DNA from 3 places in the Enterococcus faecium genome. Region 2 is predicted to be linked to each of the others. Evidence: a T-box and tRNA genes for the amino acid it is inferred to sense, from the RefSeq annotation. Region 2 holds a T-box; the other regions hold tRNA genes.
The links. The T-box of region 2 lies ahead of leuS (leucine--tRNA ligase). A T-box ahead of a tRNA ligase gene usually reads a tRNA of that ligase, here a tRNA-Leu.

Region 1 (3,579 bases), 790 kb from region 2:
GTTTTTCGAGAGAGATTCATCACATGATCAATCGTTACCCCTAGCCGTTGACAAATCTGCATCATCACCAATACATTCGGCAGTTCCTCATTATTTTCGATCCGACTTAATACACTTTGTGAACAAATATCTTGCGAAAGCATTTTTTGCGTCATTTTTTGTTCTTTTCGAATCTCTTTAATGATCGTTCCAAAGGACTCGATTAACGTTTCCATAAGTATCCTCCCCAAAATATGCGTATTCGCATTCTATTCGTATTTTACTTTAGGAAGTCGCAAACTTCAAGAAAAGACTTGCAACTAAATAATATACTTTAGTTATTTAAGAAAACTCCACTAGAAAGAGAGCCTCAGTGTGTTTGTCTGTGGCCCTCCTACTGAAAAATTTGGTTTTTAAAATCATTTTTGGCGATAGGTTGCTAGGAATTCTCTCATTTTCTTAGCTGTTTGTTTCAAATCATCCATTTTAGGAAGATAAACGATTCGAAAATGATCTGGCTGGTTCCAATTAAATCCACCACCATGTACAAGTAGAATATGATGTTCATGTAAAAAGTCCAAAACGAATTTTTCATCATCCAAAATATTGAATCGCTTTGTATCAATTTTTGGGAATATATAAAAAGCAGCTTTTGGTTTTACGGCTGAAAGACCAGGAATATCATTGATTGCATTATAGATATATTCTCTTTGTTCATAGATCCTTCCGCCTGGCAGGAGCAGCTCATCGACACTTTGATAACCGCCTAGCGCGGTTTGGATAATTTGCTGAGACAATACATTGGAACACAAACGCATGGAGGACAACATATTCAGCCCTTCTATATAGCCTTTGACGTGTGACTTATCTCCACTTAGGACCATCCAGCCTACTCGAAATCCTGCTACACGATGAGATTTGGATAGACCGTTCAGCGTAACAACGAACAAATCAGGCGCTAATGTAGCAATCGGAATATGTTCTAGACCATCCATCACTAAGCGATCATAGATTTCGTCGGAATAAATAATCAGGTTATTTTGTCGAGCTACTTCAACGATTTCTTCTAATAATTCTTTTGGATAAAGTGCCCCAGTAGGATTATTAGGATTAATGATAACAATAGCTTTTGTCCGACTCGTTATTTTTGATTTGATATCATCAATATCAGGATACCATTCTGCCTCTTCATCGCAAATATAATGAACAGGTGTGCCTCCAGCTAATGCAATAGAAGCCGTCCACAACGGATAGTCCGGCATTGGAACCAGTACTTCATCTCCATTGTCCAGCAACCCCTGCATACACATCGTGATCAATTCGCTCACTCCGTTGCCGGTGTAGATATCATTGATCGTCACATTCGGAAAATGTTTCAGTTGGCAATATTGCTCAATTGCTTTTCTAGCAGAAAAGATCCCCTTGGAATCTGAGTAGCCTTCTGAGTCACGGGCATTCATGATCAAATCACGAATGACTTCGTTTGGTGCTTCAAATCCAAAAGGTGCGGGATTTCCCGTGTTCAATTTTAAAATACTAATGCCCTCTTCTTGCATCCGCTCCGCTTCTTCTAGAACGGGACCGCGAACATCGTAACTGACACCTTCTAATTTGTTGGATTTTTCAAATTCTCTCATCACTTAGCCAATCCCTCATTTCAAAAAGTTAGAACTTTCCAAATTTTTTGTTATTTACTATTTCAATATCATACTCCATCCTAGAAAATTTTGCCACTTATTTAGGAAAAACGTAAGTATTAAAAAAACACAAACAAGCGTTGAGAACTTAATTGTCATGATAGTCATTCCATAGATTCGCTGCCCAATCCATTGCAATTCCACAAATGATTCCTAGCATAAAACCAAGCAAAAAACGTCCGAATGCAAGTCCAATCAATACACCTAAGATCATTCCCAGTCCTGAAAATTCTCCGTCATATTTCTCCATCTTAATAAGTCCTCCCATTTTTGAGCTTGACAACTATGTAAAACCTCGCTATCATTAGTGTGTTATTATTACGCAGATGTGTTGGAATTGGCAGACAAGCATGATTGAGGGTCATGTGAGCGTTAGCTCGTGTGGGTTCGAGTCCCATCATCTGCACTACAACTCGTGAAGTTAATTTTGCTTCACGAGTTTTTTTGTTTGAACGTTTCTTTATGCCATTATATACATATCACTGTATCCTTTACAAAAAGAACGTACAATCATGTAAACAGCCTGAGGTGAGTATATGAAGGTCGGAAACAAGCTACTCGTAGAAACTTGCAAGTGTTAAAACAATTAATCGAAAAACGAGTAAAATCCCTCACCTAATACTAAAGCGAGGGATTTTTTGTATATTATCTGTTTATCACCGTTATTATAAAGGTACAAATACCAAGCACGGTTAATCCAAATTGCATAAATTCATTTTTTTGTACACTCATGCTTTTCATTAGCTCTTTAACTGCCATTAGTACTAAGATGGCGATAACAACATAAAGTATATAGTACGTCCGCATTCCGGAAGCCCATACTGTGGGAGAAAATCCCATAATTAACCTTGAACAAAATCCCATTATCATCAAAATAACTAAAAAAATAGAAGTTTTCTTATTGTCAAAACTTAAATAAATTCCAACAATTAAACATAGTAATAATGCCAAGACTACTAAAGTAGCTATCCAAGTACCTGGATAAAAAAGTGACAGTTTCGTTCCTAACTCTGTAAAGAGATTATTCAGGTTACTACTACTCCAAATCATTGCCCTTTTATTTCCATTGACGTAAGTAAAGCTTTGACCCATTGTATTACCAAAATAAATAATCAGGTTTAAGAAAAACGGTAATGCAGTCAATATACGCACATAATAGTTTTGACATTTCCTATATGTTAGAAGGAAAATTAAGAAAAATAGCAATAAAAATAAGATATTCATGTCTAAAAAAAACGGCTTTCCAAATGATGAAATACCTAAATCTAACTTATTAAGAAAGTTGAAATTTTTATATTCAGGAAACCATTTATTAATTTCATGTGCAGCACGTAATGCATTCCCTGGAGTTGTCAAAGAGAAAATTAATTCTGCTAAGCTTATTATTGAAAATACTGATAACTTATAATTATATCGTCCATTGACAATCAAATATAAACTAACTATACTTGTTAGAACAAAAAAACAGGCGTTGACTTGTTCTTGATTAGTTAAAAATATCAATAAAGGAATACTTACCCAATATATTTTTCTATTTATTTCTTCTCCTCTTAAGAGTTGAAAAAACGGATAAAAAGTTAGTAAACTAAATGCTACTGGCCACTGATAGTTCAAGGTGGTTGCTCTCCAACCGGTTTCCCCCATTACTGTCAATGGTATTAAACAGTATATAGAGCAAACCAATAATAAATTTTTAACATTTATTTTCTCAAAAACATACTTGCAAAGTAATACTACAATTCCTAACATAATCGTAGAATTTAATAATTTCCATAGCATAAAGTGTTTAGAAAAGAACATTAAGAATAGTTCTATAATAATTCTTGAACTCCATGTCTTATAATGTTCTATCGAAGCACCCAAATAGCCAAGTTCATCTAATCTACTTGCATAAACTACGTCA
Region 2 (3,579 bases):
ACTCAGGTTCAGCAACTTCGACCACTTATACTGTCCAATCTGGTGATTCTGTTTGGGGAATCTCAAATAAATTCGGTATCACAATGGATCAATTGATCCAATGGAACAACATCCAAAACAATTTCATTTATCCAGGACAAAAACTGACAATCAAAGGTAGCCAGGAAAATGGCTCTTCGACGAATAATTCCGGTAACAATACCAATTCTTCAGGAAATGCTGGTACATCAAACGGAGGACAAACAACTGGTGCGAAATACACTGTTCAATCTGGTGATTCTGTTTGGAAGATCTCAAATGATCACGGAATTACGATGGCTCAATTGATTGAATGGAACAATATCAAGAACAATTTCGTTTATCCAGGACAACAGCTAATCGTATCAAATGGCGGTTCTTCTAATGCTGGAGCAAATACTGGCTCAAATACTGGGAATACAAGTGGCTCTAGTTCGTCCAGCTCAAGTTCTTCTAATACAGCTTCAGGAACGAAATATACAGTTAAAGCCGGAGACTCTGTTTGGAGCGTCTCAAATAAATACGGAATTACGATGGCTCAGCTAATCCAATGGAACAATATCCAAAATAACTTTATCTACCCAGGACAACAACTGACTGTTTCAAACAGTGGATCAACAAACAGCACGTCAGGTAATACAGGTTCGTCAACCAATACAAATAACAGCAGTTCAGTTAATACTGGCAGCAGTTCGTCTCAAGGCACTTATACCGTGAAAGCAGGTGAATCTGTTTGGAGCGTGGCAAATAAAAACGGCATCACGATGGATCAGTTAATCGAATGGAATAATATCAAAAACAACTTCATTTATCCAGGACAGCAATTGATCGTTAAAGGTGGAACTTCGGCAAATACAAATACAGGTTCAACTACTTCTGCAGCGAAACCAAATACACCGAATACGTCTGCTACGACAAGTACATCATCCACTGGTAATACGATGTATACCGTGAAAGCGGGCGAGTCAGTTTGGAGCGTAGCGAACAAACATCATATCACGATGGATCAGTTAATCGAATGGAATAATATCAAAAATAATTTCATCTATCCAGGACAGCAAGTGATTGTGAAGAAAGGTTCATCTCAATCAACAAACCAACAATCAGTTACTGGTTCGAAAACCTATACTGTGAAATCTGGAGAATCTGTTTGGAGTGTTGCTGACAGTCATGGAATTACAATGGCTCAACTAATCGAATGGAACAATATTAAGAACAACTTTATTTATCCAGGTCAAACGTTGATTGTAGCTAAATAAAATAGCTGTTCGAAGAAATAACGATTGAATTCCACAAAAATATTTGTTACTATAAGGCTACTTAAATATGACAACACTTGAAAAGGAAGTAGTAAAAAGACTGAAGTTTCAGAGAGCGCATGGCTGGTGAGAATGTGCACGGATGCTTTTGAACTCGCCTTTGAGTTGCCCTTGCTGAATACCCGAGTAAGCAAGCGGCGGTGACGGCCGTTACAACGTTCGAGGCCTTTTCACTAAGGTAAAATTAGGTGGTACCGCGTAGATTACGTCCTATAAAAAGAGCAATCTTTTTATAGGATTTTTTTATTTCTTTTGTGAAGTTTGAGAAAACAAAGCAAAAGGAAATAAAAATAAACAGATTCTGCCGGTTTTTTCGTTATATTTATAATAGAAACAAGTGTTTTCAATAGAACAGGAGGACAGCAAATGAGTTACAATCATAAAGAAATTGAGAAAAAATGGCAAAAATACTGGGCAAAAACGAATACTTTCAACACCCATGATGATCCTGAAAAGCCAAAATTTTACGCACTGGATATGTTTCCCTATCCATCCGGTCAAGGGCTACATGTAGGGCATCCTGAAGGTTATACGGCAACGGATATCCTTTCACGTGTGAAAAGAAGTCAAGGATACAACGTGCTGCATCCAATGGGGTGGGATGCATTCGGTCTGCCTGCTGAACAATATGCGCTAGATACAGGAAACGATCCAGCTGAGTTTACCCAAAAAAATATCGAAACATTCCGACGGCAAATCAATTCTTTAGGATTTAGTTATGACTGGAATCGCGAAGTGAATACAACTGATCCGGAGTATTATAAATGGACACAATGGATCTTTACGAAGCTTTATGAAAAAGGTCTAGCTTATGAAGCAGAAGTAGCGGTAAACTGGGTACCTGAATTAGGAACAGTTATTTCAAATGAAGAAGTGATCGATGGGAAAAGTGAACGTGGTGGCTATGATGTAGTCAGAAAACCAATGCGCCAATGGATGCTGAAAATCACTGCTTATGCTGATCGCTTATTGGATGATCTAGAATTAGTTGATTGGCCAGAAAGCATTAAAGAAATGCAAAGAAATTGGATCGGTCGTTCAGTAGGAGCAAATATTGAATTTAAAGTGGCTGGTACGGATAAATCCTATACCGTATTTACGACACGACCAGATACTCTATTCGGTGCAACTTACTCGGTTCTTGCACCTGAACTAGATCTTGTTAGAGAAATTACGACCCCTGAACAAAAAGCTGCTGTAGAAGCTTATATCGAAGAGACAGCTAAAAAATCAGATCTAAAGAGAACGGATCTTGCAAAAGAAAAAACAGGAGTATTTACTGGTGCTTATGCAATCAATCCAGTTAATGGCAAGGAAATCCCAATCTGGATCGCCGATTATGTATTATCTTCATACGGCACAGGAGCCATCATGGCTGTTCCAGCACATGATGAACGTGACTTTGAATTCGCTCAAACTTTCGGACTAGAAATTCTTCCAGTTATCGAAGGTGGAGATGTTGAAAAAGCTGCTTACACAGAAGATGGTACGCACATCAACTCTGAATTTCTAGACGGCATGAACAAACAAGAAGCAATCGATAAAATGAATGAATGGCTAGAAGAAAATGGCGTAGGGAAAAAAGAAGTCAGCTATCGCTTACGTGACTGGCTATTCTCCCGTCAACGTTACTGGGGTGAACCAATCCCAATCATCCATTGGGAGGACGGAACAGTCACAGCTGTCCCAGAAGAAGAGCTACCATTACGGTTGCCTAAGACAAAAAACATCAAGCCAAGCGGTACTGGAGAATCTCCATTAGCAAATATCGAGGAGTGGGTCAATGTCGTTGATCCTGTAACAGGTAAAAAAGGCCGTCGCGAAACGAATACAATGCCACAATGGGCAGGAAGCTCATGGTATTACCTGCGTTATATCGACCCTCATAACAAAAAAGAACTAGCAGATTATGAAAAGTTGAAGCGTTGGCTACCAGTTGACATCTACATTGGTGGAGCAGAACATGCGGTACTTCATTTACTATATGCACGATTCTGGCATAAATTCTTATACGATATCGGTGTTGTTCCTACAAAAGAACCATTCCAAAAACTATACAATCAAGGAATGATCTTAGGCGAAAACAACGAAAAAATGTCAAAATCTCGTGGTAATGTAGTCAATCCTGATGATGTGGTCGAAACTTACGGTGCAGATACACTGCGCATGTACGAAATGTTCATGGGGCCATTAGATGCTTCGATTGCTTGGAGCGAAAATGGCTTAGAAGGAAGCCGTAAAT
Region 3 (3,579 bases), 890 kb from region 2:
AACTGGACTACAGATAAGAAGCGTAAAAAAGTTCTCATTGAGTATGTAGTCCAAGCTATTTTAAGGGACAATTTAACCATTTTTTGAGGTATAATAAACCTACAAAAGTTAATAAAAAGAACAGAATTTTGGCTTCTGGGATGCACTAGAATCGAGAAAAATTTATCGCTTTAACACAGGAAAAAGCGATAGAAATGCTGATATAACAGCACTTGACTTTAACAACCATGGGCTGCCCATTAGCAGATATCTTAACAGACTCCATTCACGATGCTTTACGTGAAGTCGAAGAAGTGAAGAAAGTCGAAGTGAAACTTGTGTGGTATCCAGCCTGGACGACAGATAAGATGAGCCGTTATGCACGGATTGCGTTGGGGATACGATAGAAATCTTGGCTGACTAGCTATGAGAAGCAAATAGGAAAAACAAAAAAGCCTTTTATCCTTTCTAGAAGAAAAGAGATAAAAGGTTTCTTTGTTTATAAAATTTTGTCTGCTATATTATAAGTTAATTAAATAAATGTGTTCTATTGATAAAGGACATTCAAATCCCTTTCCTTTTGGAATCCTTCTTTTTTACATCAGTTTGATTTTCGTATAGTATTCTTTCTCATCTTCACGATAAATCGCAGCCCCATTTTTTTGTTGTGCTTTAAGACTGCCAAGATTTTTTTTATTTACAGACAAAAGTGCCTCATCAATGCCGATTTTTTTTGCCTCTTGTAGTACTAATGCTAATCCTTGTGTGGCATATCCTTTTTTACGATAATTAGGGGAGATGCCGTAACCAATATGGCCAGCGCCGTTTCTTAATGTTTCGTTCAGTTTATGGCGCAAATTAAAAATTCCTACATACTCATGTTCATCACTTTCTAAAATAAAGACGGTTGCGGGAACGTAACTCTCAGGAAGATCGATTCCTAAAGACGTTTTTTCGCATTTTTTTACATAATCTAAAAATTCAGCAAATGTATAGCCATAAGCATTGTTGATAAATCCATTCTCATTTGGTCCAAAGCTAGTTTGTAGCTGATAAGCTTTCTTTAAATCTGCTTCCCATAGTTTGATCAGTTTCATCGTATTCACCTCTTTAAGTAACCTTATTCATTTGTTTTCTACTATAGCACTATTGTTGTAAATAGCCATGCCTATTTTTATTTATTGTGTCATATCGTATTAAGAATCATCGAACAATACAAATATGAATTACAATAAAAAAATTATTTGAAGTTCGTTCATTCGTTACTTATGACCTCTAGAAGAAAGAAAACGTGAATTACTTCAGCGTCTAGAATTCCAGAAGGATAGTAACCAACAGAAGAAATAATCAATATCTAAATGAAAGAAGATAGCTGAATCGAGAAAAAGAGGAAAAAAGAAATGAAGAAAAAAATAAAATAGTTACTAATCCCAGAGTCGTTCGTTTAACATTGAAATCGATCATATGGATAAAACAGATTTTTTCACCAACCCTCAATAGATGATGGAGTTGCTCGGATGAATTATTTGTGTAGATGGCATAAGGGAGGGCGTACAGAAATGAAAAAGAACAAAAATATGTTCTTGACAAAAAACACATGTAATCCTAAACTAAAAGATGTGATGCGGCTATGGCGGAATTGGCAGACGCGCTAGCTTCAGGCGCTAGTGAGGGTGACCTCGTGGAAGTTCGAGTCTTCTTAGCCGCATATTTGTTTTTTTGAGAAGGAAAAAAGATATCGACGGAGTTTCTCTGTTGATATCTTTTTTTATAAAGAGAAGGTACACCTGGAGCGATGAGAAAGAAAATAACATATTATCTAAAAGAATATAGGAAAAATTTTAAACAACGGAACCAGATTCAAATAAATCAAAAAAAATTTGTGTGAAGGTGGGACAGTTTAAAACCTAATAGATTGATTCAAATAGTAGATTTATAGATTCTGATACAAGAAATACTGGCAAACGATAGTTAAGGAATAAAGACTAAACTTAAACTCAAAAAGAGGTCATGCGAAAGAATAAATCGCATGACCTCTTACTATATTTTGAATGTGTTTAAACGTTCAAATAATGAATCTTAGTACCAACCGTTTGCTTCCCAGAATGCTTTCGCCGCTTCCCAAGAACCATAACGTGAAGTAACATATTGTTCTGCTACTCTTTCTTGGTTTGCAGCAGAGTAGTCACCATTTAAGTAAGAAGAATCTAATTGGTAACGGCCGATGTAACGTCCGTTCGTTGCTGTGTAAGAACCGCTTGATTCTTTTTGTGCGATCCATTCTTTTGCAGAGCTTGTGCTTGCTGGAGTAGCAGCAGTTTCTGTTACAGCAGGAGCAGCTTGTGTTTCCGTTTGAACCGTTTCTTGTACAACAGGTTGTTCAGCTTGAACAGGTTCAGTTTGGACTGGTGCTTCTTGAACGGCTGCTTGAGGTTCAGCAGCTACTTGTGCAGAGCCTTCTGTTGGGATTGTTAATTGTTGTCCTGAGTAGATCAGGTTAATATCAGAAATTGAATTTGATTCTGCAATGGCATTGATCAAGGAGTTATCACCAACGTATTTTTGAGAAATCGCTGATAGAGTATCACCTGATTGAACGGTATAAGCTTCGTCCGCATGAGCAGTCGTTCCCATGAAGAATGCAGCGCCGGCAGCCAAAGTTGTTCCAAAAAGTAAAGTTTTAAGTGATGTCATGAAAAATCTCCTTTATTCGTTAAAAAGTTTTATTTGTTGTGTTCAACGAGGAATACTTTAACACGTGAAAATATTTCATAGGTAAAAGAAGCATGACAATTTATGACAAATCCACGTTTTTTGTAACAGAATGATGTTCGCTCGATGTGAAAAATGATGAGGAATTTCACATAATGCAGAAATAATGGGATTAGAACAGGTGTTCTGATGAGAAAAGAAATGTATAAATAACTTGAAAGAAATTGCTTTTGTTCATCATTTTATTTACATATTGCGTATATTTTTTGTATTTTTGCTTGAGATGTTACAATAAAAGAAAAAGGAGGCGGTTCCAATGAGTAAAAGATACCAGAACATCATGGTAGCAGTTGACGGATCAAGACAATCGATCAAAGCGTTCGCTGAAGCCCTTGACTTAGCAAAGGACAATGAAGCCCACTTATTTATCGTGTCAATCATCAACAAAGTTGAGCTGACCCATAGTGCCTATGCCTTTTCAAAAATCTATGCAGATGAAAAACAAAGAACAGAAGTAGCCATGCTGAAAAAAATCAATGATGCCAAAGAGTTCGGCATTGCTGAGATCCACGCAATAGTTGAAACTGGAGATCCAAGAAATTTGATTGCCAATATCATCCCTGGACAAGAAAATATTGATTTGATCGTTATGGGAGCGACAGGAAAAGGTGCTATACAACAAGCATTAGTTGGATCGACCGCTTCTTATGTCGTATCACATGCCCCTTGCAGTGTGTTGGTCGTGAAGTAATGAGATAAGGGAGGAATAGAAAATGGTTCGTCCTCAAGAAGTCCGTGCGCCAAAAGAAAAAATAGAAATTTTAGCAATTATTGAAGACGGCACACAAACAAAGAAGGGATACTCGATCGCTTTAGTAAAGTGGAAAG

Region 1: it encodes a tRNA-Leu, which carries the amino acid that the T-box ahead of leuS (leucine--tRNA ligase) is inferred to sense. The anticodon was not compared.
Region 3: it encodes a tRNA-Leu, which carries the amino acid that the T-box ahead of leuS (leucine--tRNA ligase) is inferred to sense. The anticodon was not compared.

Annotation. Positions count from the first base shown of each region.
Region 1 covers NZ_CP118955.1:1,531,500-1,535,078, forward strand. The annotation lists gene PYW34_RS07425 (helix-turn-helix domain-containing protein) at 1-215, opposite strand, end outside; gene PYW34_RS07430 (pyridoxal phosphate-dependent aminotransferase) at 399-1,616, opposite strand; gene PYW34_RS07435 (hypothetical protein) at 1,765-1,944, opposite strand; tRNA gene PYW34_RS07440 (tRNA-Leu) at 1,999-2,082, shown strand; gene PYW34_RS07445 (DUF6056 family protein) at 2,322-3,579, opposite strand, start outside.
Region 2 covers NZ_CP118955.1:2,323,529-2,327,107, reverse strand. The annotation lists gene PYW34_RS11235 (LysM peptidoglycan-binding domain-containing protein) at 1-1,277, shown strand, start outside; T-box leader at 1,347-1,553, shown strand; gene leuS (leucine--tRNA ligase) at 1,704-3,579, shown strand, end outside.
Region 3 covers NZ_CP118955.1:1,432,602-1,436,180, reverse strand. The annotation lists partial or broken gene PYW34_RS06985 (metal-sulfur cluster assembly factor) at 213-386, shown strand; gene PYW34_RS06980 (GNAT family N-acetyltransferase) at 576-1,076, opposite strand; tRNA gene PYW34_RS06975 (tRNA-Leu) at 1,604-1,687, shown strand; gene PYW34_RS06970 (LysM peptidoglycan-binding domain-containing protein) at 2,059-2,673, opposite strand; gene PYW34_RS06965 (universal stress protein) at 3,008-3,442, shown strand; gene PYW34_RS06960 (hypothetical protein) at 3,465-3,579, shown strand, end outside.